DNA from 3 places in the Salipaludibacillus sp. CF4.18 genome. Region 1 is predicted to be linked to each of the others. Evidence: riboswitches for the same ligand, from Rfam matches in the RefSeq annotation. Region 1 holds a riboswitch; each other region holds the start of a gene.
What was found. Region 1 has a riboswitch for cobalamin ahead of ACHABW_RS22615 (ABC transporter substrate-binding protein). Riboswitches for the same ligand answer to the same signal wherever they lie in the genome.
Positions count from the first base shown of each region.

Region 2: linked by a shared signal. The riboswitch ahead of metE (5-methyltetrahydropteroyltriglutamate--homocysteine S-methyltransferase) and the one ahead of ACHABW_RS22615 (ABC transporter substrate-binding protein) in region 1 are both predicted to bind cobalamin.
Region 3: linked by a shared signal. The riboswitch ahead of ACHABW_RS10550 (ribonucleoside-diphosphate reductase subunit alpha) and the one ahead of ACHABW_RS22615 (ABC transporter substrate-binding protein) in region 1 are both predicted to bind cobalamin.

Region 1 covers NZ_JBIMEV010000064.1:5,650-16,277, forward strand. The annotation lists gene ACHABW_RS22605 (adenosylcobinamide amidohydrolase) at 1-948, opposite strand, end outside; gene ACHABW_RS22610 (FecCD family ABC transporter permease) at 945-2,015, opposite strand; gene ACHABW_RS22615 (ABC transporter substrate-binding protein) at 1,981-3,042, opposite strand; cobalamin riboswitch at 3,208-3,401, opposite strand; gene cobT (nicotinate-nucleotide--dimethylbenzimidazole phosphoribosyltransferase) at 3,488-4,549, opposite strand; gene ACHABW_RS22625 (cobyric acid synthase) at 4,567-6,093, opposite strand; gene cobO (cob(I)yrinic acid a,c-diamide adenosyltransferase) at 6,115-6,660, opposite strand; gene ACHABW_RS22635 (glycoside hydrolase family 13 protein) at 6,952-8,628, shown strand; gene ACHABW_RS22640 (GNAT family N-acetyltransferase) at 8,717-9,181, opposite strand; gene ACHABW_RS22645 (calcium/sodium antiporter) at 9,248-10,216, opposite strand; gene ACHABW_RS22650 (DUF1499 domain-containing protein) at 10,433-10,628, shown strand, end outside.
Region 2 covers NZ_JBIMEV010000044.1:25,995-36,622, forward strand. The annotation lists gene ACHABW_RS19755 (SNF2 helicase associated domain-containing protein) at 1-2,785, shown strand, start outside; gene ACHABW_RS19760 (DEAD/DEAH box helicase) at 3,050-4,561, shown strand; cobalamin riboswitch at 4,693-4,908, shown strand; gene metE (5-methyltetrahydropteroyltriglutamate--homocysteine S-methyltransferase) at 5,085-7,358, shown strand; gene ACHABW_RS19770 (hypothetical protein) at 7,680-9,500, opposite strand; gene ACHABW_RS19775 (ABC-F family ATP-binding cassette domain-containing protein) at 9,614-10,628, shown strand, end outside.
Region 3 covers NZ_JBIMEV010000013.1:1,587-12,214, forward strand. The annotation lists gene ACHABW_RS10515 (ABC-F family ATP-binding cassette domain-containing protein) at 1-63, opposite strand, end outside; gene ACHABW_RS10520 (hypothetical protein) at 347-1,303, shown strand; gene adhE (bifunctional acetaldehyde-CoA/alcohol dehydrogenase) at 1,547-4,150, shown strand; gene ACHABW_RS10530 (hypothetical protein) at 4,312-5,247, shown strand; gene ACHABW_RS10535 (sugar O-acetyltransferase) at 5,298-5,861, shown strand; gene ACHABW_RS10540 (gamma-glutamylcyclotransferase) at 5,893-6,759, shown strand; gene ACHABW_RS10545 (hypothetical protein) at 6,771-7,295, opposite strand; cobalamin riboswitch at 7,504-7,706, shown strand; gene ACHABW_RS10550 (ribonucleoside-diphosphate reductase subunit alpha) at 7,940-10,150, shown strand; gene ACHABW_RS10555 (ribonucleotide-diphosphate reductase subunit beta) at 10,181-10,628, shown strand, end outside.

The sequences.
Region 1 (10,628 bases):
ATTTTTATCTACGTGAAAATTACAATAATGTTTTACCCATTGAATCCCTTCTCCAACCACACCGTTTGAGATCGTACGTAACGGTTGATCAAATTCAAGATGGATAAAATCATCATTCTGCTTCATTTGATAGGCTTTCCCGAGTTCCATTCGTGTTACTGATACTTCATTTCTAGGTGTCATTAAGATCTGTGGTTTCGGTACTTTCGGATGGGACTGCGTGCGAATGTCTACCTCATATAATTTGTTAAGCTGATCTTTTTTTCTAAGTACTTCAACTTCTCCAATATCTAAAAAAGTTCCCTCATGCAATAATGCAATTCGGTCCGCATATAGCGCAGCAATATTAATATCGTGTAAAATGGAAAAAATGGTTAACTGCTTCGTTCGTTGCCATTCTTTCAATAAATCCAGCATATATAAGGAGTGTTTAATATCCAAATGATTGGTCGGTTCATCCAATAATAGTAATAGAGGTTCTTGTGCTAATGCTTTCGCAAGTAATACCCGTTGTTTTTCCCCACCGCTTAGTAACCGGAATTGTTTAAACCGGTACTGTGTAACATTCGCTAATTCCATCACATCACTGATGATGTTCTTATCATACTTAGACAAGCTTTTAAGAATACCCTTTTGAAAAGCATAGCGTCCTAAACTAACAATTTCCTCTACGGTAAAATCAAAGGATACATGCGATTCCTGTGTAAGAACTGCTATTTTGCGTGCCTTTTCCAGTTTAGAAAGGGAAAACAAAGATGTATTGTCCAGTAATATCTCACCGCTCGTCAAAGGCAACGTTCCCGTGATCAACTTAAAAAGTGTTGTTTTTCCACTTCCATTTGGTCCGAGGAGCCCAAAAAACTCTCCTTGTTGTATATCAAAATTAAGTCCTTTAACAATTGGATCATCGGCTGAATATCCTCCAGAAAGATTTTTCACTTCAATCATCTCGTTTTCCCCCTTCCAACTCGGTCTCTGATAAGCAAGAATGCAAATAATGGCGCACCTATTAGTGCTGTAATCACACCGATAGGAAGCTCTTTTGGTGCTATAATTGTTCTGGCAAGGATGTCAGCCAGAATAAGAAAGGATCCTCCCACAAGCATAGATAAAGGGAGAACATGTCGATGATTTGGTCCAGTAACAAGCCTCACCAAATGTGGGATCACTAATCCAACAAATCCAATGGAACCAGAAACAGCGACAGAAGCCCCCGTTAATAAAGATGCTCCGACTAAAATAAAGATCTTACCCTTTTTTACATTCACGCCGATATGCTCCGCAGCATCTTCGCCTAACGCCAATGCATTCAACTCCCGATAATGGATAATCAGCATAAACGATCCTGCTAGCATAAACGGAACAATAAGTTGAACATAACTCCAACCTCTCATTCCTACACTACCATAAAGCCAATAAATGATTTGCATCATCGAATCCCTATCGCCCAAAGCAATAATTAAAGAAATAATAGAGCCTAAAAATGCCCCAATAATAATTCCTGCTAAAATAATCGTTTCGATGGCCATGCTTCGACTGCTTAGTCTCACCAAGCCAAAAACGAGCATGAGTGTCAAAAATCCACAGACAATAGACACGATTGGTAATGTGAAATTCCCCAAACCAATAATAGTGAATTGGAAAAAGATCACAAACACAGCACCTAAAGCTGCACCTGATGAAACCCCAATCGTATAAGGATCCGCCAATGGATTTCTTAACAATCCTTGAAAAGCTGCCCCTGCTAACGCAAGCGAGGCACCTACAAAAAATGCTAATAGTACCCTTGGAAACCTGATATTCCAAATAATCGCTTCTTCATTACCTGGAACTTCCTGCATCCACCCTAAACCTAGCGTTTGATCTGCAATGATATGTAAGATTGTCGGGATTGGGATCGTAACACTACTGTAAAACAAACCAAGGAGGATTGTACTAAGTACAAGCCCCCCACTGAAAATGTATAACCATACTACTCTATTATTCAAAAACTTCCGGGTAGATAACTTCTGCAAGTGTCTCCACTCCTTCAATTAAACGAGGCCCCGGTCTAGTTACTGCATCGCTGTCCACGTCATAAATTTCATCGTTTGCTACAGCGGGAACATTATCCCAACCTTCTCGTGATGTTACTTCTGCAATCGGATCTTCCACATAGTATCCGTACGTAGTTACGATCACATCAGGGTTTAACGTAACGATTTCTTCTTCCGTTAAGCTAACCCATCCCTCTTGGTCCTCGGCAGCGTTTACTGCATGAATAGCTTCAAGCATTTCATGCATGAACGTACCTGTCCCGGTTGTAAAGATATCAGGTGATGGTGCAACTTCTATCCAAACCTTTTTTCTTTCATCTTCTGGGATGTCACTAGTCGCTTCTGTTAAAGCAGTGAGTCTTTCTTCCATATCTTCAATAATCGCTTCTGCTTCTTCCAATGTACCAGTCGCATCGCCGATAAGACGCATGGAATCATAAGCACCCTCGAAAGATGTAGCTCCCCCAATTACAAGAACATCAATCCCTGCCTCTTCATACTGCTCAAGAATTTCTGGGTGATTCTCAAAATGATAATCCGTTACAAGAGCTAAATCAGGTGCCAACGATAAAATGAGCTCGGCATCCATATCCTGCGCCCCTACAACTTCAATATCTTCCACTTCGGGAGGATAATTATCATATTCGGAAACTCCTACAAACTTATCGCCTAAACCAAGTGCAAAAGAGATTTCCGTATTACTTGGCTGAAGTGATACGATGGATTCTGGTTCAGATTCGATCGTTACCTCGTTACCAGCATCATCTGTTACTGTTACCGGAAATTCTTCAGCATCTGCCGTTTCATTCGCGCCATTGTTTTCCGTTGTTTCATTCGAGTTATTAGCTGCCGTATTTTCGTTTTCTTCCGTGTCTACTGCGGCTTCATTCGTAGTCTCTTCTACCTCAGTATTTGTATTACCGTTATTACCACATGCAACGAGCATACTCACTGCACCCATGAAAATTAAACTTCCTTGTCCCCATTTTTTAATCATACCTGTCATTTTTGTTTCCTCCTCTTAACTATCTGTAAATAAAACAAAAAAAGCGCAAATCCATAAGGAAAGGCACTAAGAATAAAATGCATGTGTGTAGACGGGGTTTGACAATAAAAATTCTATTAATAATAACAGAAAATGCCATGCATTTTAAACTTCCTTTCCTCGAAGGAGCTTAAAAACGAATAGGCAGGTCTCCTGACTCACGTCTTTTTGGAAAATCCGTTTCTCCTTCCCATGCCGACAGCACAGTGGAATTGCTAAACAGATTCTAGACGTTTACAGTGGCGGGACCGTGTTGGATTTTCACCAACTTCCCTTTTCACCCTTTACGTTTAGCAAAAGCCGCTACGCGAACTTTCGTTAATATAAAGGGAACCTATTTGTTCTATATGTAATTTGCTTCTTTGCTCTATCAGTCATTATAAGTTAGTTTTTACAAAAAGTAAATTTAATTTTCAGCGTTTCCTTTCTCCGCGTCAGAGACACCTGCAGAAGAAAACGTAGCCATTTCACGCAAGATTCTGGTAGAGGCTTCTAAGATAGGAAAAGCCATTGCAGCCCCTGTCCCTTCCCCTAATCTGAAATTCAAGTTCAATAATGGTTTCGCATCTAGTAATGCTAATGCAAATGTATGGCCAGCCTCTTGTGAGTGATGTCCAAAAATTAAATATTCTCTTACGTTACTGCATAATTTAGTCGCTAAAATCGCAGCTACTGTTGAGATAAATCCATCAACGAGAATTGGTGTTTGTCGAGAAGCACCACCTAGCATCGCACCAACCATTGCTGCAATTTCCAGACCACCTACTTTTGCTAAAATATCCAAAGGGTCATCCTTTGCCGGACGACGATCTGCAAGTGCTTGTTCAATAACACGCTGCTTTTTAATTAACGTTTCTGAAGAAATCCCTGTGCCAGTCCCAACAACCTTTAATACTTCTGCCCCACTAACGGCAGCTAAGATTGCACTACTGCTTGTTGTGTTTCCGATGCCCATTTCTCCAAGAATCAAGCTTTTAGCACCTTGACCGATCACTTTTTCAGACATGTTAATTCCTACACGTATTGCCTTTTCTACTTCTACTTTTGTCAAAGCATCCTCTTCAGCAAAATTTTTCGTACCAAAACCGATTTTCTCTTTGACAAGACCATCCCTGGTAATGGTTTCAGCGACACCGACATCAACAACTTCCAAAAAGGCTCCTAACTGATTCGCCAAAACATTTATCGCTGATCCTCCGTCCAGGAAATTATGAACCATTTGTGCAGTTACCGCTTGAGGAAATGCTGATACCCCTTCGTTAACCACTCCATGATCTCCAGCAAAAACGATAATAGCCGGTGGAGTCACTTGTGGAAAATTTTCTCCTGTTATTTCCGCTAATTGAACGACCAACTCTTCTAATTTCCCTAAACTACCGGGCGGCTTTGTCAACGTATCCAAATATGCTTCAACTTCCTTTGTTATCGATTTATCGACGGCCTTAATTTTTTTAATTGTTTGTTCCATCATCTAGCCCCTCCATCCTAGTTGTCCCTTTCCGAATCCGAAAACTCTTTCATCTTCTTTTCAATCAAGGCCATATCCAGACTTTTTTCAACAACCATTGCCAAATCTGAGAACGCTTTTTCTTTAATAGCCTCGAACGGCTTTCTATCATGGATAGGTGGTAAACCTAATCTGGTTCTTAGATCGTTTAGAATTTCTATCCGTAATAAATCATTGTGAAAGATATGATGGAAATACGTACCTATACAGCGTTGATCTGCTTGAATAAAACCATCATGACGACCGTCTGCTAATTGTATAAACGGTAATGAATATTTGTCCTCATATGTGGAATCACCCATATGTATTTCAAATCCTTTTACAGGAAGTTCACGATTGGAGTATCGTGCATTTCCTTCTGACAGAATCGTCACCTTTTCTTCTAAGAGTTGAGTATGTAACCCTTTGATCAACCCTAACCCATTCGTTTCTTTCGTGGCTGATTCAATCCCAAATGAATCTTCTATTTTCTCCCCCAGCATTTGATACCCTCCACATATGCCGATAATTGAGCTTTTGCCTGTTTCCACAAGGGTGATAATCTTATCGGCCATACCTAGTGCTCGAAGAAATTCCAGATCTTCTATTGTATTTTTACTTCCAGGCATAATGATCAAATCCGGCTGTCCAATTTCCTCTTTCTTTTTCACAAACCGAACATGACAGTCTTCCTCTTGAAACAGTGGATCAATATCTGTGAAATTAGAGATTCTCGGATATTGTATAACCGCGATATCGATATCCTTTGTCGTATCTTTTAAAGCTGTATATGTATCCAAAACGACAGAATCTTCCGCTTCAATATTCAAATCTTTTACGTGAGGAATCACTCCTAAGACTGGAAGGCTTGTGTATTCTTCAAACCATTTTAATCCTGGTTCCAATAATGAAAGATCACCTCTGAATTTGTTGATAATTACTCCAATAACGCGTTTTCTGTCTTCAGGATCAAGAAGCTGTAATGTACCAACCAGACTAGCGAATACCCCTCCCTTGTCGATATCGCCAACTAAGACAACTGGGGCATTTGTCATCCTTGCCACACGCATATTGACAAGCTCTCGATCATTTAAATTAACCTCTGCCGGGCTTCCTGCTCCTTCTATAATTATCCTGTCATACTCTTGGGTTAACGCTTGGTAAGATTCCCGAATAAGCATTAATCCTTGTTCATAAAAGTCCGTTCGATAAGAATCGGCTTCCATGTTTTGGTATGGCTTTCCATGAACAACTATTTGGGATCGACTTTCGCCGGTAGGTTTAATCAAAATCGGATTCATATTTGTCGAAGCCAAAATCCTTGCCGCTTCAGCCTGAACCCCTTGAGCACGGCCAATTTCCTTTCCGTCCAGTGTAATATACGAATTTAATGCCATGTTTTGTGATTTAAACGGAGCCGTTTTAAAGCCTTTATCGGCAAAAATCCGACATAAGGCAGTAACGACAATACTTTTTCCAGCATCCGAATGCGTTCCTTGAACCATGAGAGGTTGGCTTTTACCCAACTTGAGTCCCCCTTTCACTTTTTAGAATTCAATCCCTTTCACTGCTGGAATACCTTCATCATAGTAGTGCTTTTCTGGTTCCATCACTGAAACGAGGTCTGCAATATCCTTGATCTCCTTTTTTGCATCTCTTCCAGTAATCACTAGGTGAACATGATTAGGTCTGTTCTTGATCATATCAATCACTTCCGTGAGAGGTAACACATCGTCAATTGGAAACTTTTCCAGTGCTAACGCGTTATTTAATTCATCCAAGATAACGACATCATATTCTCCACTCATTACCGCAGCTTTCGCTTTAGGCCATCCGATTCTTAACGCTTCCCGATGTTCTTCCGGTGTTTTAGTCCATGTGAACCCAATGCCGAGCTGTGTCATTTCTACACCAAGTTTTTTTAATGCAATTTGCTCTCCGTAAGATCGCTCAGGCGATTTGATAAATTGAAAAATTCCAACACTCATTCCTCTCCCGATACTTCGAAGAGCCAGTCCTAATGCCGATGTTGTTTTACCTTTTCCGTGCCCTGTAAAAACGAGGGTCAAACCGTGTTTTTTCTGTTCATTCATTTTTTTGCCTCCTAAAATTGTATACTAAATGTATAAGTTCATTCTATCTTATAACTAACTCTTGCAACCAACTTATTGTTTGCACTTCCAAAACTTAAAGTAATTGTAGTTGGATTAGGTAATATCATCAACACTTTATTATGAAGTTTAGTGAAACAAGATTGTATTTCTGCCTAAGCTTCGGTATGATAATAGTGTGGAAAACCGTTTGCACAAATTATATCAAAAGAATTTCACTTTTATAAAATTTAAAAAATAAATCTATATTATAGAATATACGAGGTGGAGAAAATGGAGAGATTTTGGTGGAAAGAAGCTGTTGGATACCAAGTGTATCCCCGTAGTTTTCAAGATAGTAATGGAGATGGGATTGGCGATCTTCAAGGTATTATTCAACGATTGGATTATTTACAGGACCTTGGTATTAATTTTATTTGGATCTGTCCTATGTACAAATCACCTTTGGATGACAATGGATATGACATTTCTGATTATCAGGATATCTTAGAGGATTTTGGCACTATGGCTGATTTTGATGAGCTTCTTGAACAATGTCATGTGCGAGGAATTAGGTTAATTATTGACCTCGTTTTGAATCATACAAGCGATGAACACCCTTGGTTCATAGAATCCCGAACATCTAAAACCAATCCTAAACGTGACTGGTACATTTGGCGCGACGGAAAAAAAGAAAAAGAGCCGAATAACTGGGAAAGCATATTTGGTGGGTCTGCATGGGAGTATGATTCAAAAACGGATCAATATTTTCTTCACGTGTTTTCTCGAAGACAACCTGATTTGAATTGGGAAAATTCTGAAGTACGTTCCGCCCTTTATGACATGGTTAATTGGTGGCTCGATAAAGGAGTTGACGGATTCAGGATAGATGCAATTAGTCATATTAAAAAAAGACCTGGTTTTCCGGATATGCCTAACCCTCTCCATAAAAAATATGTATCTTCCTTTGACATGCATATGAATCAAAAAGGAATCCATACATTTTTGCAAGAATACAAGGATCAAACCTATGCAAAATACGACGACAAATTAATCGTTGGAGAAGCAAATGGTGTGAGTGTAGATGAGGCGCATTTATGGGTTGGTAAAACTGGAAAAATGGACATGGTTTTTCAATTTGAGCACCTTGACCTTTGGGACTCAAATCCAGATGTTGGTTTGGATATTCCTGGTTTAAAGAAAGTTCTGACTCGCTGGCAAAAAGGCCTGGAACACGACGGCTGGAACGCTCTTTTCGTTGAAAATCATGACAAAGCACGTGTTGTCTCAACATGGGGGAATGACAAAGAATATTGGCGTGAAAGTGCAACTTCAATTGCGACAATGTATTTCTTTATGAAAGGTACTCCTTTTATATATCAAGGTCAAGAAATCGGAATGACTAACAGTTATTTCCAATCCATTGAGGATTACCGCGATGTTGCTGCAAAAAATTTATATCAGGAACAGATGGAAGCAGGTGTGGAAAAAACAGATATCATCCATACGCTTGCTAATACATCACGTGATAACAGCAGAACTCCAATGCAGTGGTCTAGTGAAAAGAACGCTGGTTTTTCTGAGGGAAGTCCTTGGATCAAAGTTAATCCGAACTTTACGGAAATAAATGTTGAAAAACAGTCACAAGATAAAAACTCCATCCTTCAGTTTCACAAGGATATGATTCAACTTAAGAAACGTAATTCTATCTTTACTTACGGTTCTTATGACTTACTGTTAGCAAAGGATGAGCATATTTTCTCTTACAAACGTCAACTTGATGGTCAAACTGCAATTATCATTTCTAATTTAACAGATAAAGAAGCAACATGGTCAGTTGATTCAAAAGAAAACGCGATAAACAGTGAAGAAATTGTGTTACACAACCTTCCAATTACAGATCACCAAGATACGAAAAGTCTTTCTTTGAAACCCTTTGAGGCAAGAGTTTATTTGAAAAGAAAAGCCTAATCCTAGAGCTAAGCTAGCACTGACTAGAAAGTTTAGCTTCAAAAACGCTTAAGCGCACCAGCCTATTAGGCTAGTGCGCTTTTCCTTTCTAAGCTTCTCTTTTCACCTCTTCTTGCCATAGCATATCGATATGTGGAATATCATCTTCTGGATAAACCTCTGAGATTGGGCGGAATCCAAACGATGCATAAAACTTTTGCGCGTATTCTTGCGCCTGCAGTTTGATTTCCTTTTCATGAAGCTGTTCTTTTAAGAATTCCAAACCACGTTCCATTAGTTTTTTACCTAAGCCTGTATTACGGTAATCATGTCTCACTAACACTCTGCCGATGGATGCATGTTTTTCATAACTTATTCCTAATGGAAGAAGTCTTGCATACGTTATAATCTCATCATTTTCCTTTGCAAAAAGGTGATATGAGTCTTGATCTTTGTTGTCAATTTCCGGGTAAGGACACTCTTGTTCAACAACAAATACGTTCACCCTTTCATGTAAAATTTGATAAAGCTCCAATGTAGTTAAGTCATGGAACTTTTTTATATACCAATCCATATGTAGCTCTCCCCTTTATGAAATTGAAATCTCTAAACGTAACTTGTTAGGATGTTTTTGGCTTCATTAATTTCTTAGAATAATATAGAAAAGATATCCCAGATAAAAAACTACAAATATGATACCTTCCGCTCTTCCTACTTTCCATCCAGTCCTTGAAAATATTAGAAGTAAAACTGTAAAAAGAATCATCACTACTGTATCCGTGAATATTTTAACGTCTATCAACAATGGTGAGATGATCGAGGATGCCCCTAGAACAAACAATATGTTAAAAATACAGCTGCCGACAATATTACCAAGAGCAAGATCGCTGTATTTTTTCAATGCTGCAGTAATGGAGGTTACAAATTCCGGTAACGAAGATCCAATAGCTACAATCGTTAACCCTACCAATGTTTCACTCATACCAAATCGAAGAGCAATATCTGTACTGCTCTCTACAACCCAATAACCACCAAGAATTACTGCTGCAAGTCCTAGCAGGGTAAAAACACTGCTTTTTTTCCATTTTGCTTCACTCTTAGCAGATCTGTTTTCGACACCCGATTCCATCGCGGTATCTCGACTGTTCAGGGCTAACTCAATAATATAATACATGAAAATAAGAAAGAATAGTAACAGAACTAATCCATCGCCGCGTGAAAGCATATTAGATGCTTCTCCATCCACCCCAACATCCGCAACCAATGCCAGCAAAGCAATACTAGCAATGAGTGTAAATGGTATCTCTTTACGAACTGTTTGTCCCTCAACTTTTAGAGGTAATAATATAGCAGTTATACCTACAACTCCTGCGATATTAATGATGTTACTTCCAATAACATTTCCAATCGTTACACCGGGATTCCCTTCTAATGCCGCAATAATACTCACAGTCGCTTCAGGCGCACCTGTACCAAAAGCGACTATCGTTAGCCCAACTAATAATGGTGGAACGGCAAAAATCCGTGCCAATTTAGAAGCTCCTGTAACAAACCAATCTGCTCCTTTAATGAGTAATAAAAATCCTAACACCAGAAATAAATAGACCATCATTAAACACCTTCCTGTCTTTTGTCACTAGAAGGTCTTATTATTTGCTCTAAATCACTATTTATTCCATACTTAAGACTTATGTTAAACCTATTTAGAAACGTTTTTCCTACTACAAAACATATTATTTTACGTAACCAGTAAATCATGAGTACTACTAGCAAGAAAGGGTATGTATAATAAAATAGAGTTACATTTAGTATCGGAGGAGCAATTATGAAAAAATATCTCATTGGTTTGTCTACACTTATATTTTCAATTTTACTTGTTTTCGTAAAAAAAACCAAAACAGAATCCTCACCAAGCAGCCTTGAGGACAAAGAAGTCGCTATACCAAAGGATTCATCTACTCCGAATCCTTCACTTGCCCATTCAAGGGAAAAAAAACAGATTGAACCTCTGCCATTTAAAG
Region 2 (10,628 bases), on a different contig from region 1:
AAGAATAGCCGGAGCAATTGAATTAGAATTGAAAATTGGACCTAAACGATTGTACGTCGTAAAAAGCATTACCGATTTGTTAAAAGCAGTTGAAGAGAACGAAGCACTGAAATTTTCAAAACTATTTACGTATCATCCATCCGACTATTTCTTTGAAGAAGAAGATATTGAAATCTTTCGTAAAATGAGCATGATTTTAGATATGAAAAAATCGGATGAACCTGCTTTCTCTTATTCTTACTTGAGAAGAACAGCGGAACAGCAGCGGAGTTTTCATATTCCCTCCTCATATGTGATGGAGATGCTTCAGTTGTTACAACCACGAAAAATAGTCATTGAAGATGCATTTAGTCCTCTCGATCATTTTGAAATCAGTACAGGGAAGCCACCACTAGAATTTAGTGTAGTGGAGGATTCGTCAAATCAAGGTATTTATCGGATGAAATGGGAAGGAGCCATGTATGCTCAATATTTTGGCAAACGATACGGGCTCTTATATTTATTAGGAACTTTTTACCCTTTAGAAGGGGCACAGCTTGAAGCGTTCGATTCTTTGTTTTTTCAAATGGTACTCGAAGATACGCCGGAATTGCTCGTAGAAGAAAATCAATTAGAAACGTTTGCTTCGGTTGTTTTGCCTAGGCTAAGAGAAATAGGTGACGTCTCCCTGAGCGATTCCATCCGGGAAAACATTCAAATGTCGCCATTGGTTGCTAAGTTATATGTAGATTATAATGAAGAGAGGGCAACAGCTGAAGTGGTTTTTCAGTATGGAGAAGTAACTTTTTCTCCGTTTAAACAAACCGAAAAGGAAGGAAATCAGCTGATTGTCAGGGACGTTGAAAAAGAATTTTATTTATTGTCGTATATTGAAAACGTGCCTTTTAAATTCAATGGTACAGAACTGTATCTGGATGACATAGAGGAAATTCTTCACTTCGTTTCTTACGATATACCGGAACTCTCGGAGCTGTTTCACTTGTATGCTACGTCAAACTTACGGAATGTTGTCTATCAGCCGCTAGAACGTCCCGCTGTAAAAGTAGAAACGAATGAGAAATTCAATTATTTAGATGTGGAGTTTGAAATTGAAGGAATTTCTGAAGAAGAAATGTCAGAGGTTTTAAGAAGTCTTTTAGATAATAAGAAATATTACCGTTTAGATTCAGGAGCATATCTTCATTTGCAAAGTGAAGAGTTTCAAGGAATGAAACAAGTGATGGAGGATCTTGAAATATCCAGTAAGGATGCATCAGCAAGTGCTCAAGTTCCTATGTATCGTGCTTTTCAACTCTCGGAGACCAATGAAGTGCTGGTTAAGAGAGATCGTGCTTTCAAAAAGCTTATTGAACGACTGACCGATCCTGAGGAGATTGACTTTCCAATACCAGCTCATTTAGATGATGTGCTCAGAGACTATCAGAAACGTGGTTTTCAATGGCTAATGTCCCTGTCCTACTATGGATTTGGCGGAATTTTAGCGGATGACATGGGATTGGGAAAAACACTTCAAACGATTGCCTATTTGCAGGCTGTGAAAGAAGAGTATGATGCGGGACCGGCTCTTGTTATTTGTCCATCAAGTGTTGTCTATAACTGGCAAAAAGAGATTGAACGTTTTGCTCCCACCTTAACCACTGCAATTATCTCAGGATCGTTAACGGAAAGAAAAGAGGTACTTGAACAGGCAAAAAACTGTGATGTATGGATTACTTCCTATCCGTTAATTCGTCGGGACATCAAAGATTATGAGGAACAGTCTTTTACAACAATGGTCTTAGATGAAGCACAGTATATAAAGAACGAGGGTACACTGACAGCTAAAGCAGTGAAGGCAATAAAAGCATCGAAAAGTTTTGCATTGAGTGGTACTCCAATCGAAAATTCGCTGGATGAGTTGTTCTCCATATTATCTGTTGTCCAACCGGGAATTTTCAAAAATAGACATATGTATAAAAATATGGAGGAAGCTAGAATTGCAAAACGTATAAAACCGTTTGTAATGAGAAGAATGAAAAAGGATGTATTAACAGAACTTCCAGAGAAAATTGAGTCCGTAGAGTACACAAACTTAACAAAAGACCAGAAGGCATTGTATTTAGGGCAACTTCAGCTTTTACAGGCAGAAGCAAGCTCAGCTATTCAAGAAAATAAATTACAGGAAAATCGTATGAAAATACTTGCTGGATTAACAAGACTAAGACAGATTTGCTGCCATCCAGGTATGTTTTTAAAAGAATATGAAGGAAGTTCGGGTAAATTAGAGCGATTAATGGAATATTTAGAAGAAGCACGAAACTCAGGAAGACGAGTGGTGCTGTTTAGTCAGTTCACAACAATGCTTTCGATTATTAAGAGTCGCCTATTTGAAGCGGGACGGGATTATCATTATTTAGATGGTTCGACTCCCGGAAAAGACAGAGTAGAACTTGCCGAGAGATTTAATAATGGCGAAAAAGACTTATTTCTCGTCTCTTTAAAAGCAGGTGGAACAGGGTTGAATTTAACCGGAGGAGACACGGTCATTTTGTTTGATTCGTGGTGGAATCCTGCCGTGGAAGAACAGGCAGCAGACCGCGTTTACCGATATGGACAAAAACGAGTCGTGCAAGTGACTAAAATGATTACAACAGGAACAATCGAAGAAAAAATTCACAAGCTACAGGCGAAGAAACGTGATCTATTAGATCGTGTGATCCAACCTGGCGAAACAATGATTACATCGTTAGGCAAAGATGATATTGAAGAGCTGCTTGATCTTAAGTCATTGGCACCTAAAACGTAGAATGAAGAAATTAGTGGTCAGTTTGGTAAAAATATGATATAGTTAAAAGGTTGATTTAAAATCAATAAAAAAATACATGAAATTCATCCTTTTCGTATAAGATAAAGATGAAGCCCTTCAAAACGAGGATAACATAAGCAGCTTGTTCCGTTTATCTATAAGGAATGGGCTGTTTTCTTTAAATATTATTGATATAGCGCTTAGTAATTTTAAGAATTACCTTGCGCCGTTACGGGAAAGATGAACCAAAAGGAGATTATAAATTTGGCACTTTTTAAAGATTTAAATATCGAGGAACCAATATTAAAAGCGATCGAGAAAATGGGATTTACGGAAGCAACACCAATTCAGGAACAAGTAATACCTGTTGCAAAAGATGGTAGAGATGTTATTGGACAGGCTCAAACTGGTACAGGTAAGACCGTAGCATTTGGTATTCCTTTGTTAGAATCAGTTGATCCGAAAGCTCGTCATCCTCAAGGTCTAGTATTAGCTCCAACACGTGAGTTAGCTATGCAGGTTTGTGAAGAGTTAAATAAGTTAGGAAAAGAAAAAGGAGTTACAGCTTTGCCAATTTATGGTGGGCAAGAAATTTCGAAACAAATTCGAGGTTTGAAAAAAAATCCACAAATTATTGTTGGTACTCCTGGTCGTTTTATGGATCATATGCGCCGTAAAACAATTCGTCCTGAATATATGAACACAGTAGTATTGGATGAAGCAGATGAAATGTTAAGCATGGGTTTCATTGAAGATATTGAAACGATCCTTAAAGAAGTTCCAGAAGATCGTCGGACGATGTTATTCTCTGCAACAATGCCGAAGCGATTAAAAACAGTTATTAATTCGTTTATGACAAACCCAGTTACTATTGCTATTAAATCAAAGGAAATGACTGTCGAAAATATTGAACAACGATATATTGAAGTGCAGGAAAAGCAAAAATTTGATGCTCTAAGTCATATTTTAGACGTTGATCCACCAGAATTAGCGATTGTTTTTGGTAGAACAAAACGTCGCGTCGATGAATTAACAGAATCACTAGGTATTCGTGGATTCGCTGCTGAAGGTTTACACGGAGACATGAAGCAAGAACGCCGTGATGCAGTTATTCGTAAATTCAAACGTGGAACAATCGAAATTCTCGTAGCTACAGATGTTGCTGCTCGTGGACTAGATGTAAATAATGTTACGCACGTCTTTAACTTTGATCTTCCTCAAGATTCGGAAAGCTACGTTCACCGAATTGGCCGAACTGGCCGAGCAGGAAAAAGTGGTATCGCATTTAGCTTTGTGACGCCAAAAGAACGTGATCATCTTAAAATCATTGAGAAGGTTACTAAAAAAACAATGAAGCGTCAATCTATGCCTACGTATGAAGATGCTTTAGCTGGTCGTCAAGATCGTTCTGTGAATCACTTACAGGAGTCTCTACGTAAAGGTAATTTTGAACATTTAATGGCAGCGGCTAAGTCTTTATTGGCTGAGCATGATGCTGAGACACTTGTCGCAGCAGCTTTGAAAACGATGACGAAAGAGCCAAGTCAGACACCAGTTCGTCTTACAAGCGAAGCTCCTGCCCACTCTAAACGACGTGGCGGCGGAGGTGGCGGAAGCTACGGCGGCGGTGGTAAACGACGTGACGGAGGTGGCGGTTCAAGAAAGCCGAACAGTCGTCCACGCACAGATCGTGATCGCGGTCGAAATAGCGGAAGCAGTAGCAGCAGACCAGCTGCTAAAGTTAAATCATTGGCTTATAAAAAAGAGAGCAGATAATAAAAACTTTTTGAAAGGCCTGCATCATTGGAATAAATCCAAGTGGTGCAGGCCTTTTTTCATTCTTGGTATTGATAATTCAATAGTGCGGCTATTGACAAATAGTCTGAAAAGAAGTAAGATTCAAGGAATTTCATAATGATGAAATAGGTTTGTTTAATTTCTCATGTTTTATTAAAAAAAGACTGAATATTAAACAATTAAAAGGGAATCTGGTGAAAATCCAGAACGGTCCCGCCACTGTATTTAATGAGTGAATTTGATGATGTCACTGGAATTGATTTCCGGGAAGGCCAAATTCATGATGATTTAAAAGTCAGGAGACCTGCCTAGTTCTCAACACTGTCGACCTACGGGAAATAGGGAGGTGTCATTAGTATCTCATACAAATACGTAAGGATATTTTTGCCCCTTTTAGAGGTGGCGAAAATATCCTTTTTTTTCGTTTTGATAGGGAATAGATCCTTTAGGTCATCGTAACTCAAACCGAAGATAATAGTTTTAAAAATGAGAGGGGAAAATAATTTTGCAAACAAGTAATCTAGGTTATCCACGAATAGGGCAAGAAAGAGAATGGAAGAGGGCACTAGAATCCTATTGGCAAGGAGATATTACTGAAGAGATTTTGAATGAAAAAATGAAGCAAATTAGACTATCGCATTTGCAAAAACAATTAGATAGTGGAATTGATCTTATTCCGGTGGGAGATTTCAGTTACTATGATCATGTACTAGACACAGCAATGATGTTTGGAGTTATCCCAGACAGGTTTAAATCAAAGCAAAATGATACACTTGAAACATTTTTTTCGATGGCAAGGGGAAGTGAAGCTGGACAAGCAAGTGAAATGACGAAGTGGTTTGATACAAACTATCATTATATCGTACCTGAATTTGAAGCCTCATGGACTCCACAAGTTAAAGAAAATACAATACTCAAAGCATATAAAGAAGCAAAGAAAGAATTAGGCATTGATGGGAAGCCTGTTATATTAGGACCCTTTACATTCTTGAAACTATCTAAAGGGTATGAGCCTAAGGAATTTTCGACTTTGCTTGATAAATTAACGCCATTATATGAGCAAATTATCAAGGAATTACATGACGAAGGTGCCTCACTTATACAATTAGATGAGCCATCATTAGTGACATCATTGTCGCAAGAAGATATTAATCAATTCAAAGAATTATATAAAAAGCTTACAAAGGCTGTACCAGAAGCTAATATCTTTCTTCAAACTTATTTCGATTCCGTCGATTATTATAGCGAGATTGTCTCTCTTCCAGTTAAAGGACTTGGGTTGGATTTCAAGCATGACAAAGGGAAGAACCTGCAATATATCAAGGAATTAGGTTTTCCAAACGATAAAATTCTTGGAGTTGGCCTAATTGATGGTCGAAATATTTGGAAAGCTGATTTAATGAAATCTGTGCAACTATTAGAAGAATTAAAAGGCTTAGTATCCAGTGAGAGATTACTCATTCAAACTTCTTCAAGTCTTTTACATGTTCCAGTATCCTTAAATCAGGAAGTGAAATTAACAAAAGAACTCAAAGACGGGCTTGCTTTTGCTGATGAAAAATTAGTTGAGCTAAAACTATTAGGTGATCATTTCCGTTCTGGTAGCAAGGAATATTCACAAGACTTTCAAAACCATCAAAAACAAGTAGAGGAATTCAACCAATCTCCTTTCAGAAAAGATATTGAGGCGCAAACACTTGCAGGTATTAAAACAGAGAGAGAGCTCTCTTTTGAGAAACGCAAAGGTCTGCAAGAGAAAAAATGGAATCTGCCATTCTTACCTACTACGACTATTGGAAGCTTTCCCCAAACGAAAGATATGCGTCAAGCAAGAACAAAGTGGCGTAAAGGGGAGCTAGACGACCTTAAATACGAGTCGTTAATTAACGAAAAGATTGAAAAGTGGATAGACATTCAAGAAAAGGTTGGTCTCGATGTTTTTGTACATGGAGAATTTGAAAGAAATGACATGGTAGAGTATTTTGGAGAAAAGCTTGAAGGATTCGCGGTTACTAAGAATGGCTGGGTTCAATCCTACGGGTCTCGTTGTGTGAAGCCTCCGGTGATTTACGGGAATGTAAACTTTGATCAACCAATGACTGTGAAAGAAACAGCATATGCACAAACATTAACGAAGAAACCGGTAAAGGGAATGCTCACAGGTCCTGTAACGATCCTGAACTGGTCATTTGTAAGAGATGACATCTCAAACAAGGAAGTAACCAGGCAAATAGCGAAAGCTCTTGTAGAGGAAATTGAAGCGTTAGAGAATGCAGGGATTGAAATGATTCAAGTAGATGAACCGGCATTGCGAGAAGGACTTCCTCTAAAAGCGGAGGATCAACAGGAATACTTATCTTGGGCTGTTGAATCATTCCGTATAGCAACAGCACACGTTCTTCCAACATCACAAATACATACTCATATGTGTTATTGTGAATTTCACGACATTATCGATTCAATAAATGCATTAGACGCTGATGTTATCTCTATTGAAACATCCCGCAGTCATGGTGAACTAATACAAATATTTAAAACGAATGTATATGAAAAAGGAATCGGGCTAGGTGTTTATGATATTCACAGTCCGCGAATCCCAGAAATAAACGATATGGTTCAGGTAATTGAAAAAGCATTGGAAGTTTTACCTGCGAAATCGTTCTGGGTCAACCCGGATTGTGGTCTTAAGACACGTACAGAGGATCAAACGATCGCAGCACTAGAGAATATGGTGGAAGCAACCAAAAAGGCGAGATCACTCATCTCTGCGAAATAAAAGTTTTATAAGAAAAACGGCATAGCCGTCTTTTATTAAATACAGCGTCAGCTTCCACCGCCACGAGTAGCACCTTCGAATTGCGTGTAGGTGCTACTCGAAAAGAAGGGAGGGTTTCCCTTGATACGCGCGGTGTGAAGGTAGCTGCTAATTTTATAAATTATCTCTTAAAAAAAGGATGGTACCGCAAATTGTTTCATGCGGTACCATCCTTTTTTATTGGTTGTTGTGTTGAATATTAATACGATTGTAGTTTTACTTCGAACAGAGTAATCGAATTCGCTCTAAACGGACGATTTTCTTGGGAACGAAGGATTCTATTTAAAAATCTAGTTCTTCGATAACTTGAATGTCTTCCCCTGAATCCATGAAAGATATTGTTATCTCATCACCAGGTTCAATGAATACTGATCGAGGGTATGAAGATGCGTTAACGGTGAAAATTCGATCTTCCCCTTCTAACAATAGCCTGATTGTAACATTATCTTCCCGGTCCCATTGATAGACTCGTTCAACTGTTGAGGTGATTTCAACCATATCAGTTAATTCACCAGGCACAATATCCTCGTCTATATTTCTGGAGAGTTCTAGTTGATAGGCACCAAAAGCCTCCCGTTTTGTTTCTCCGTGACCATATACATTCTCATCACGTGCACTGACAAGCATCACTTGTCTAAAGACAGAATTACGATCCATTAGAGGAACGACCCATGTATATTGACCATATATATTGTACAAGGATGGTGTTCCTGGAACATAGTCATCACGACGGAATGTACGCTCAGCTAAGTTCATTGCAGTTCGACCGTTTAACATTCCACTAGCATCCCGAAAGTAATTCAGATCTCCGGTTCTTGTATCAAACATTGTAAAACCAACCATGGAATTTGAGGCTTCTTCTCCTTCGTTTTGTAAACGCATATGGTCCGTAAACCAGTTTAGCTGAAGGTCCGCATTGACAACGCCGGTCACAGCATCATCAGCGCCCCATTCAGTAGGTTGTGTAAGCCCTTCTCTGCCAAAAAAGCGGTTAATTAAGCCTTGTTTGTAAATACCAAACCATGTGTTTCTCTCTTCGGCAATGTGAGGAGGGTAAATTCTATTTATCCATGCAGGAGTATTTTCAACATCGTATTTTTCCATTTCTCCACTTGCAGGGTTAATGGTGACGACGCCGTCGACTTCTGCCACACGACGAAATTCAGTGAAATGCCCGTAACTAATAATGTAAAAAGGGTTGCCTTCTTCATCAATTTCAAATGTCGTGTCATGCATAACAATCTCTGGGTATTCTGTGCGAACATGACGCTCTAAATTTTCATGGAAATACGCAGACGGAACATAATTCATTTCAGTATAAACAAGTTCAGGTTCTTCCCGAGGGTTTTCTGCACTCACTCTAATGTAACCCGGAACAAAGTCACTTCGATACCAACGGAAAATACCATCATATTCAATCGGAGTAATCCAATAGAGGGATTCATCCGCCCGTTGAATCCTTGTTTCCCCTAGAGTATAAAAGGCCGGATTTTCTAATTGGCCCATTAAAACATTAGACCGGTATTGGGCATAACTTCTTGGCACAATAGGAATATTTTCTTCATTTACAGGATCCATTTCTTCGACTGTAACTTCTTCTCCATCAGCAAGATCAAATTTTACATCTGCTAAAAATAAAGGTTGTATCAGCCAGAATATAGAGAAACCTACGAGCACTATTAATCCAATAGCAGCACCGGTGGTTGCCTGTTTCTTCCGGAAAGATTTTTTAAACATAAAAATAAGTGTGTTATCAACAATTAATCCAATTCCTATGATAGGTAAATAAGCGGCAATAATAGCAGTTAAGCTTTGGTCGAGCAATCCGAAGTAAAATAAAGATACTCCATATATAATACCTAATATGTAACGGACAGGAATCCATTTACGGAAAAATGCCATTCGCCACCAACTGAGTTCAAGCGGCAAAAATAAAAGTGCTAAAAGCGCACTTACTAAAATCATTTGAGTCATTACCTTCACCTCATCCTTATAATCAATCGTTGTACTGTGTTCAATGATGAACCAATTATCTTGTTTTCTAACTAAATTAATTGAATTCCTTTCATAAATAGTTACGTTTAAAAAAGCAAAAAGTTTCACATAGCATCGCTGCTTCTATTATTTTACCATAGGAACTGTGCGGGGACCTATCGCGAATTCCTTTTTTCAGATACAATGAGAGGTAAGAGTAAGTAGAGAAGGATGATCAATTCATGAGTATGTTCAGGGTAACAGATTTACGTAAAACTTACGGGGAGAAAACATTGTTTAATGACATCTCCTTTTCAATAGAAAAAAAAGACAGAATCGGGCTAATAGGTGTGAATGGAACGGGCAAGTCCTCACTATTAAAAGTGTTATCGGGTATTGAAGGTAAAGAAGGTGGAAAGCTAGACCACTCTAATGACTTTCTCCTGGAATATTTACCTCAGGAGCCAATTTTAGAAGAAGAACTAACTGTTTTGGATCAAGTATATTATGGCAATTCAGCTGTTATGAAAACGCTGAGAGCTTATGAAGAGGCTCAAATTCTTTTAGAAAAGAACCCTAATGATGAAGGGGCTCAAAATAGACTCATTAAAGCTCAAGGAAAAATGGATGATGAAGGTGCTTGGGAAGCTAATACGATTGCCGAAACGGTACTGACGAAACTGGGAGTTCCTGAATATTCAAAAAAGGTTAGTGAGCTTTCCGGGGGCCAAAGAAAAAGGGTTTCGATTGCTAAAGCTCTCATCCAACCAGTGGACTTACTGTTATTGGACGAGCCAACCAACCATCTTGACAATATTACAATAGAGTGGCTAGAAGGTTTTTTATCTAACTATCCTGGTGCCATTATCCTAATTACTCACGATCGCTACTTTCTCAATCGTGTTACAAAACGAATTTTTGAATTAGATCATGGGGAACTTTACCAATATGATGGTAACTATGAGTTGTTTCTTGAGAAGAAGTCATTACGTGAACTAGATGAAGGTAATAAAGAAACAAAACGTCAAAATTTGCTGCGCCGTGAGTTGGCTTGGTTAAGACGGGGAGCGAAGGCTAGATCTACAAAACAAAAAGCACGAAAACAAAGGGTAGAAACTCTTCAGGATGACACACCTAATGCGAAGCTGCAAAATGTAGATTTTTCAATCGGATCCCACAGACTAGGGAAAAAAGTGATTGAATTGGAAAACATCAGTAAATCATATGATGATAAAACACTGGTTAACAAATTAGACT
Region 3 (10,628 bases), on a different contig from region 1:
ATTAACGTCCTCAAACAGCTTTTGATCTCCAAATTGCAAGCTGACATCTGTTACATTTATCATTTACCTCATCCTTTGCATTAAATTACCTTGAAAATTATATCATTTATTCCATTGAAATACGAGGTTTTAAAAGAATTGTTCTAATCTTAAAAATCGGCGCATACACTATATACAGGGTCCATAAAGAAAGGGAGGAGTGGAAATGCGTTTCGAATATCCTAACTATTTAAGGTATGTGTATTTTCTACTTAGAAGAATAAAAGGTTTATTCCTGACTCATATAGGATAATTTATTTAGTGGGACGCTCAAGTGAGTGACCATTAGAAAGGATGTTCAGAAAAAATGCGACCAGACCAAGACCTAGTAATGCTTATGAAAAAATATCCACAATTAGTTGTTGAATCTAATTTTTCCTTTAAAAATTCAACAACATTTTTTTCGCAAAGGATGACTAAATTAGAGTATACGGACAACCACAAACAAAAAATAGTTTATTTTTTTCACGGAAATCTATCCTCAGAAGAACTAGGTTATTTTATGGATGAGTTTTCAAAAATGTTCCTACAAAAAACAAATATTTCACAAGTCATCCTAGGGGCGAAAAATATACCTACCGCTTATAAAAATATGCTTGATCACTTTAATGTTTCTTGGTACGAAATTGATTTAACACTTGCTAAAAAGGTGATAGAACAACAAGAAAGTACGGAAATAAACCTTAAAAATCGAATTGAAAGATCTAAGTATCATGATGCACTGCTTGTTTTCACAGAAGGATTCTTAGGTGCAGACTTGAACACTTCCTGGGACGACTTTTCCTTACTTGTTTCGGATCAACAAGTCTCTAAAGTAGAGGGTGAGTCCCCCAACTGCAAAGAAAGAGTATTTCAAATTTATTACCGCCACCAACTTCGTTATGAAGGTCTCATTCAAATAACCTATCAGAAACGTCATGAATTGATGCAATGGCCAGATTTGTTAACTGTGTGTATGACAGAAGTTAATTCCTTAAATGAAGATACTCTTAGAAACGATGTATTTAAGTTAAGTATAGATTTCCAAACGTGTGTAGATTGGAATACAGGTTATCTTTTTACAGAAATCCTTTGTGATGATGACATGTTAACAGAAAGAGATGCAGAGAGGATTCAATATATTTTACAAAAATGGAACCTTCATCATAATTACTCTTTTCATTTAGCGGAGTATGAGCAAGCAGATCTGGAATATTTCATTAAGAAACTAATATCAATAACTTTATTAAAAAGTACTGCCAATAGCAAACAGCCTATTTCTTAATGTCAGACGAAATCCTCCAATACACTGGGGGATTTCGTTTACATAAAGCAATAAAAGGTGAGCGTAATTCACTAAATAGCCATAATGAAAACGGAAACATTGTGAATGTGAATATTTTCACAATATAACTATAGCTTTATAAAATTATGTACGATATACTAAATTTGTAAAAGGCTACTACCATTATATTTTTTTAAAAACAATTGTGAAATGCTTCACAATGAATTAAAAGGAGGAATTAAAATGGCCGTTGACGAGAAAAAATTAAAAAATGTGACAGAGGCTGTACAAGAGGTTAACAGGTTGGTGGAAAAAGCTAAAAAAGCCCATAAAGCATTTTTAAATTTTGATCAAAATCACATTGACACCATTGTAAAAGAGATGGCTTTGGCAGGGGCAGATCAACACATGCAGTTAGCTAAGATGGCGGTAGAGGAAACAAACAGAGGCGTCTACGAAGATAAAATTATCAAAAATATGTTCGCAACAGAATACATTTATCATGCCATCAAGTACGATAAAACAGTAGGTATTGTTGCTGAAAACGAACATGAAGAAATGATTGAAATTGCCGAACCAGTAGGAGTTATAGCTGGGGTAACCCCGGTTACGAATCCAACTTCAACGACGTTGTTTAAAATTCTTATATCAATCAAAACAAGAAACCCGATTATTTTTGCTTTTCATCCATCCGCTCAAAAATGCAGTCAAAAAGCAGCCGAAATACTTTATGAAGCAGCACTTAAAGCTGGAGCGCCTGAAGGATGCATTCAATGGATTGAGAAACCATCTATTGAAGCAACGCAACAACTAATGAATCATCCAGGTGTTGCCGTTGTTTTAGCGACAGGTGGAGCTGGAATGGTTAAATCGGCTTATAGTACTGGGAAGCCGGCTTTAGGAGTCGGGCCAGGGAATGTACCTTGCTATATCGAAAGAACAGCAAATATTAAGCAAGCAGTGAATGATTTAATTCTGTCTAAAACATTTGATAACGGTATGATATGTGCTTCCGAACAAGCAGTTATTATTGATCAAGTCATCTACGAACAGACTAAAAATGAGTTAATTAAAAATAATTGTTATTTCTTAACGAACAATGAACGGAAACTAATTGAAGAACTAGCTATCAATGAAAATACATGTGCGGTGAATCCAAAAATTGTAGGGATGCCAGCAGCAGAAATCGCAAAAATGGCAGGATTAAGTGTTCATCCTGATACGAAGATATTAATTGCTGAGTTGAAAACAGTTGGACCAGAATCACCGTTATCAAGAGAAAAGCTAAGCCCGATCCTAGCTTGCTTTAAAGTAAAAGATATAAAAGAAGGGTTTGATCGTGCCGAAGAAATGTTAGAGTTTGGTGGCCTGGGTCACACGGCTGTGATCCACTCAGCCAATGACAATGTCGTTCGTGATTTTGCCTTACGTATGAAAGCCGGAAGAATTATTGCCAATTCTCCATCTTCACAAGGGGCAATAGGCGATATATATAATGGTTACCTTCCATCTTTAACATTAGGTTGCGGCTCATATGGTTCTAACTCTGTGTCTCAGAACGTTGGTACAGTTAATCTTGTGAACTATAAAAAAGTAGGAAACAGGAAAAACAATATGCAATGGTTCAAAGTTCCACCAAAAATCTTCTTTGAAAAAAATTCTACACAGTATTTAGAAAAAATGCCGGATATTTCTCGTGCGATGATCGTTACAGATGCCATGATGATTAAAATGGGGTATGTAGATAAAGTTCTTTATTATTTAAATAAGCGCGAGGAAAAAGTACAATATGAGATTTTTTCAGATGTAGAACCAGACCCATCTATTGAAACTGTAATGGCCGGTGCGGAAGCGATGAAGGCATTTGAGCCTGATGTTATTATAACCCTGGGTGGAGGATCAGCCATGGATGCTGCAAAAGGAATGTGGGTTTTCTATGAGTATCCAGACCTTGATTTCCAAGGCTTAAAACAAAAGTTTCTTGATATTCGTAAACGAGTATATAAATATCCGAAGTTAGGAAACAAAACAAAGTTTGTTGCGATTCCAACGACTTCTGGAACTGGCTCTGAAGTCACCTCATTTGCAGTAATTACTGATAAAAAAAATAACGTCAAATATCCTTTAGCAGACTATGAATTAACTCCTGACGTAGCCATTATCGACCCTGTATACGTACAGTCTGTACCACCGTCTGTAACAGCTGATACAGGAATGGATGTCTTAACACATGCGATAGAAGCCTATGTTTCTGTCATGGCAAACGACTATACAGATGGATTAGCAATGAAAGCAATTCAACTTGTATTTGACTACCTGCCAAGAGCCTATCGAAATGGAAATGATGAACTTGCCCGAGAAAAAGTGCATAATGCTTCTACGATAGCCGGGATGGCATTTGCTAATGCATTCCTAGGGATTAACCATAGTTTAGCACATAAATTAGGTGCAGAATTCCACATCCCTCATGGGCGTTCAAACACGATATTAATGCCCCATGTGATTCGTTACAACGCTGCAAAACCAAATAAATTTACTGCGTTTCCAAAGTACAACCATTTTATAGCAGATGAAAGATACGCAGAAATTGCTAGAATGCTAGGATTACCAGCTAATACTACGGAACAAGGGGTGGACAGTCTTGCCCAAGCCGTAACAGCATTAGCGAAAGAACTAGCTATTCCAATGAGTATTGAAGCGTGTGGTGTAAATAAAAAAGATTTTGAAGCAAAAGTAGATTTACTTGCTGACAGAGCATTTGAAGATCAGTGCACAACAGCAAATCCAAAACTCCCCCTTGTAACCGAACTAGCCGAGATATACAGACTAGCATATAAAGGTCTTTAACACGTTAGACATTGTTGGATCACCTCTGAGTCGAGGTGATTTTTTTCTGTATGTTAATCTTATTACGACAAGCTTTTACATTGATGCAGAGATATATCCTTTTATATTTGCAACTATGTGGTTATCCCGTACAATTAGAAGAAGAGAGGAGAGATACCGAAATGAAAAGTTTAAATGAAGATCTGATGGAAATAAAGGATCAACTTCGAAGACAATTGAAGTGGAAAGAACAAGCGGAAAGACTTCAAACGCAAATTAATAATAAGAAAGAAATCACTTCCATTCTTGCAGAAAAACTTGCAGATGAAAAAGAAGACATCGAAAGCTTAAGAAATCTCTCCATTGCAAATATCTTTTCAACGATCGCTGGCAATAAACAAGAGAAATTATTGGCTCATGAAAAAGAAGTAATCGAAGCGAAATTAAAATACCAAGAAGCCTATAAGGTTTTATCTGAATTAAAAGAAGAGCAACAAGAATATTTATTAAAAATAAAGGAATTGGGAGACCTAAATTCTATTTACTCTAAGATGTTAGACCGGAAAGAAAAGCTCATTCATGATGAGCAGAGTATTTGGAGTCAAGCTCTTTTTGATCTGACCGAAGCTGAGGTTGATGTATTGGGCGGGCTGCAAGAATATGAAGAAGCAATCGAAGCAGGAGGGATTGCCCAGCTGGCACTAGGTGACGCAAAAACCTCTTTTGAGAAAGCTAAAGGTTGGTCAACGTTCGATATGTTTGGTGGAGGCGTTATCTCAACTTCGATGAAGCACAGTCATTTGGATACTGCTAAAAACACGGTTCATGAAGCCGAAAAACGATTAAGACAATTTCAAGATGAATTGTTGGACATTCAAAACCATATGAAAATAGATCTAAATATGAGTGAACTATTAACTTTTGCAGATTATTTTTTCGATGGAATCGTCATAGATTGGATGGTCCACAATAAAATTACCCAAGCAATGACCCAAATTGAAGAAACATTTGACTTAGTGACAAGAACGTTAAAAAAACTGGAAGAAGAACAAATACTACTACGTGAAAAAATCGACGAATTATCATTAGAAAGAATAAAACTTATCGAACAAGCTTAGTTGTCGATAAAATAATTATGTAAACTAAAATAGAATGGGTGAAATGGTAGATGACTGAAAAGGAGAAAATGATCGAGGGAGAGATGTATTTTTCCAATGACCCCGAATTACTTGAGTTAAGAGAAAGAGCCAGAGATTGGATGAAAAACTTTAGTGAACTTCCGATTAGAGCCTATAAACAAAAAGAATTGATGATACAAGAGTTTTTTGGTCATGCTGGAAATACCCCCTTCATCGAAGCGCCTTTACGATGCGACTATGGCTTCAATATATATGTTGGGGATGATTTTTTTGCGAATTTCAATTGTACACTTTTAGACGTCTGCAGAATTGATATAGGGGACCGCTGTATGCTGGCTCCTAATGTTCAACTATATACGGCCACTCATCCCATCGATCCTGTTCAAAGAGCTTCAGGTTTAGAATATGGTAAACCAATAAAAATAGGAAACGATGTTTGGATTGGCGGGGGTGCAATAATTAATCCAGGTATAGTAATTGGAAACAATGTTGTTGTCGCTTCAGGTTCCGTTGTGACGAAGAATGTTCCTGACAATGTAGTAGTCGGGGGCAATCCCGCTGCAGTCATTAGATCCATCGAGCTCTCAGAGTAATATAATTAGAATTTGTATAGGAGGCATACTTGTGAAACTATTTGTTTACGGAACGTTACGAAAAGGACAGAGTAATAATCAAATAATCGAGAATGCAAGTATTTTTTCTGCGCAAGCCCGAATAAAAGGAAAACTATATGACACAGGGTATGGGTATCCAGCCTTGGTTTTAAAAGGAGATACCTATGTGTTTGGTGAAATTCATGAGGTGGATGATAAACTACTCCCTAAATTAGATATGCTTGAAGGTTATGATGAATCAAGGTCAGATAACCTTTATTATCGAACTAAAAAAAAGATTGAAACAGATAAAGGTGCAGTAGAAGCCTGGGTATACGTTATTGAACATCAACACGAACAAGAATCGAACCCGCTTGTTCCGTTCCAAGATTGGAGTATCTACCAATGGTATGCATCTGTAAAAGAAGTTAATTATTTTGCGTACGGTTCGTGTATGGATTTGGAAAGAATCGAGAAGGCTGGAATGAAACAAGAATTTTCAAACGTAGTTGGTATTGGAACATTAGACTCTCATACGATGGATTATTTAATTTCTCAAAATGATGGGGGACGGGCGGATATCATTGAGTCGGATGTTACTGATAAGGTAGAAGGGATCATTTATGCAGTTTCAAAAAAGGCCATCGATTACCTTTTTCATCGGGAAGGCGTGCACTCTGGAAACTACCGCCCTATACTAATTAACATTCAAACAGAACAAGGAACACTTAAGGAGGTCTTGTCATTCACCGTCATACATAAGGAGACCTCCTGTGCACCGCCAAAGCACTATTCAACAGAAATTTTGCGAGGTGCTAAAGACAGATTATCAGCAGGTTATTATAAAAAACTGGAGAAAAACTTAGATATTCTTACTAAAAATTCAAATAATCGTTAAAGAGATGGCTGTCACATAGGTTGCCAAATGATTTCGCCTTTCTTTTCTTCTGGTTCTAATTCCACGTGAAAACGATGTTTTTTATAGAAATACTCTAAACGATCTACATGTCCCCAATCGCGCTTTGAAATCGCACCGGAAATAGCACGTATATTTTTACGTTCCGCTGTGTACTCTTTCAGAAATCTCATACAAACAGAGCCAAAGCCAAGGTTTTCTTTACCACGAATATCATCTATATGGACACAGAAGTCATCTTTGTAATGAGCGTGTATTGAGAAATCCCATTTCCCTTGGTAAGGTTTTTCACAATCATGAGCCATAACTTTACAAATATTTCCGTCATCACTGACATAAATAATGACCCACTTATTTTCTTTTGTTTCATCTATTCCGAGTACATCATGGTGTTTAGAGATTTCCTTCATATTTTGCTGCATACGAAATACTTGAAATTCTAATTCTTCTAATTCACTGAAACGATCTTCTTTCGTTTTTTCCTGCTTTGAATCAAAAGCAGTTGGATAATAAAGCATTAGATTCACCTTTCTTATAAAAATTTCAATTCTACACTCACAAGTTTAGTATTCTACTAAAAACGACACTTAAATTCAAGGGTTAAATTATATTTTTATTTATTAAAAAAGAAAGATTGCATCCCCAAAAAAAGTAAGATAGAATAGTAGGATAATCAAGATATCGTATTTCGTTAAATTATAAATCTATATCTTGTATGTTAATTTCATATTAATAAGAAAATTAGGTGCCTGGATTACTAGGCTTAATCGGGAATTCGGTGTAAATCCGAAGCTGTCCCCGCAACTGTAAATGTGGACGATTTGAGGGAACCACTGTATAAATTTGTCATCTTTTGATGGTGATTATACAGGAAGGCTCAAAGTAGGATGAAGCAAAGTCAGGAGACCTGCCTTATTTTCTTAGTTTCTGATCTTCGGGGGTTGAGCATGAGAAACGGTAGAGGATTCAAGCAGATGATTTTTTCGTGTGATCTTGAACGTCGTTCGTTATCCCCCTCTTACCGTTTTATGTTACCTTCCCACCGATTGGGAAGGTTTTTTTGTTTTAATCTTTTATGCTATCCAGCATCTAAAATAGAGGATTAAACTTCTCCCAGTGAGACGAGACGGTACCGCTTTTCTACTTTGAAAGGATGAGATGAATGGTAAACACAACAGTTATAAGAAATGATATAAAAACAGGAATCAAAAATTTACAAACTCGATTTCCTGATTTATCATGGGAGGCATTTCAAACCCGTATTGATCACATTGATGCCGGCAGTGGTAAAAATAAATCGGCATATGTACTAGGTGCTCTAGATCAATTACATGCAGAGGAATCAAATTGGACATACGTGGCAGCTGATCTTTATGCTAAGCAGTTATACGAAGAAGTGGAATTGAACCGTTCTTTTCCTGCTTATGAGAATTTCTCTGGTTTCATCAACAAGCTGGTTGATGAAGGTTTTTACAAAAAAGAACTAGCCGACAACTATTCAGCAAAAGAACTCATCGAAATTGAAGCAGTAATCAACCATAAGCAGGATGAGTTATTTACATACATTGGACTCAAAACATTAGCTGATCGATATTTAGCTCGTACACACGATGGCAGGCTTTTAGAATTGCCGCAAGAAAGATTTATGGTCATTTCGATGAGTTTAATGATCAAAGAACCAGAATCACAACGATTAGCACTTGTTAAAGAAGCTTATTGGGCATTATCTAATCTTTACATGACCGTTGCTACACCGACTCTCGCTAATGCAGGGAAAACGCATGGTCAGCTTTCTAGTTGCTTCATAGATACAGTGGATGACAGCTTACGAGGAATATTTGATAGCAATACCGATGCAGCTACTGTCAGTAAAAACGGTGGTGGACTTGGTATTTACATGGGTAAAATCCGCGCTAAAGGTTCTTCGATTAAAGGGTTTAAAGGGACGTCTTCAGGTGTACTACCTTGGATGAAGCAATTAAATAATACTGCTGTCAGCGTCGATCAATTAGGCCAGAGACAAGGAGCCATTGCTGTTTATCTTGATGTTTGGCACAAAGATATCTTTTCATTTTTAGATGCAAAGCTTAACAATGGTGATGAGAGACAACGTACCCACGATTTATTTACTGGGGTGACATTGCCTGATTTATTTATGGAAAAAGTCGAAGAACGGGCTGACTGGCATTTATTTGACCCCCATGAAGTTCGAACAGTGATGGGGTTCTCTTTAGAGGATTTTCACGATGAAGAAAAGGGTAAAGGACAATTCCGCCAGCGTTATGAAGAATGTGCAGCAAATGAAAAGTTATCCAAGGACACGGTTCCTGCTATTGACATTATGAAGCGAATTATGGTTTCTCAGCTTGAAACAGGGACTCCTTATATGTTTTATCGTGACACGGTAAACAGAATGAATCCAAATCAGCATAAAGGGATGATATATTCTTCTAATTTATGTACGGAAATTATGCAAAACATGAGTTCCACAACAGTCGAAGAAGAAGTGACCGAAGATGGCATGATGATTACCAAGAAAAATCCAGGTGATTATGTAGTGTGTAATTTAAGTTCTATTTCCCTTGCAAAAGCTGTGCAGGAAAACGTGCTTGAAAGACTGATAAATATTGAAGTTCGGATGCTTGACAATGTGATTGATCTTAACACAATCGAAGTGCCTCAAGCTCAAATCACCAATCAAAAATACCGTGCTATCGGACTAGGCACATTTGGTTGGCATCATTTACTTGCTGAATTGAAAATAACTTGGGAATCAGAGGAAGCTGTCTCTTACGCAGATGAACTTTATGAAAAAATTCACTACTATACGATGAAAGCAAGTATGAAACTAGCAAAAGAAAAAGGACCTTATCCAGCTTTTGACGGCTCTGATTACGCAACCGGCTCTTATTTTAAGAAACGGGGATACGAGTCTGAGAAATGGAGAGAGCTTCAAGAAGAAGTAAGGTTGTCTGGTCTTCGTAATGGATATCTGATGGCGGTGGCACCAAACTCCAGTACTTCCTTAATCGCAGGTTCCTCGGCTTCGATTGATCCTATTTTCAAAAAAGAATATGCCGAGGAGAAAAAGAATTACAAGATTCCTGTCACTGCGCCAAATTTATCAAAGGAAACAACCTGGTACTATAAGCCAGCTCACACGATTGATCAGCATTGGAGTATTAAACAAAATGGTGCCAGACAAAAGCATATTGATCAATCTATTTCATTTAATTTATATGTAAAAAATAATATAAAAGCAAAAGAACTGCTAGGTCTTCATTTAGCTGCTTGGGATAATCAACTGAAAACAACATATTACGTACGTTCCACATCAAGCGAGCTCGAAGATTGTGACAGTTGTTCTAGTTAATCATCTGTTTTACTAATGGAGGAATAGAAAATGACGAAGCTTACACAAAGAAAACTATACGATGTTAATGCTCCTAATGCGTCAACAGGAATTATCCTGGGAGAAAGTTCCAATATTTTAAACTGGGATGATGTACGCTTTAAATGGGCATATCCACTTTATAAAAACATGCTAGGTAACTTTTGGACTCCTTTTGAGATCAATATGAGTACGGACGTAAAGCAATTTAAATCACTTACACCGCCAGAAGAAGATGCTTTTAAGAAAATCATTGGACTACTTGCATTTTTGGATAGTGTTCAAACAGATTATGCGATGCACGTTTCGAAATATTTAACGGATTCCAGTTTAAATGCACTCATGACCGTGCTAGCATTTCAGGAAGTTGTCCACAATCAAAGTTATTCTTATGTCTTATCCAGTCTTGTAAATAAAAATGAACAAGATGAGATTTTCGAGTATTGGAAACATGATCCAA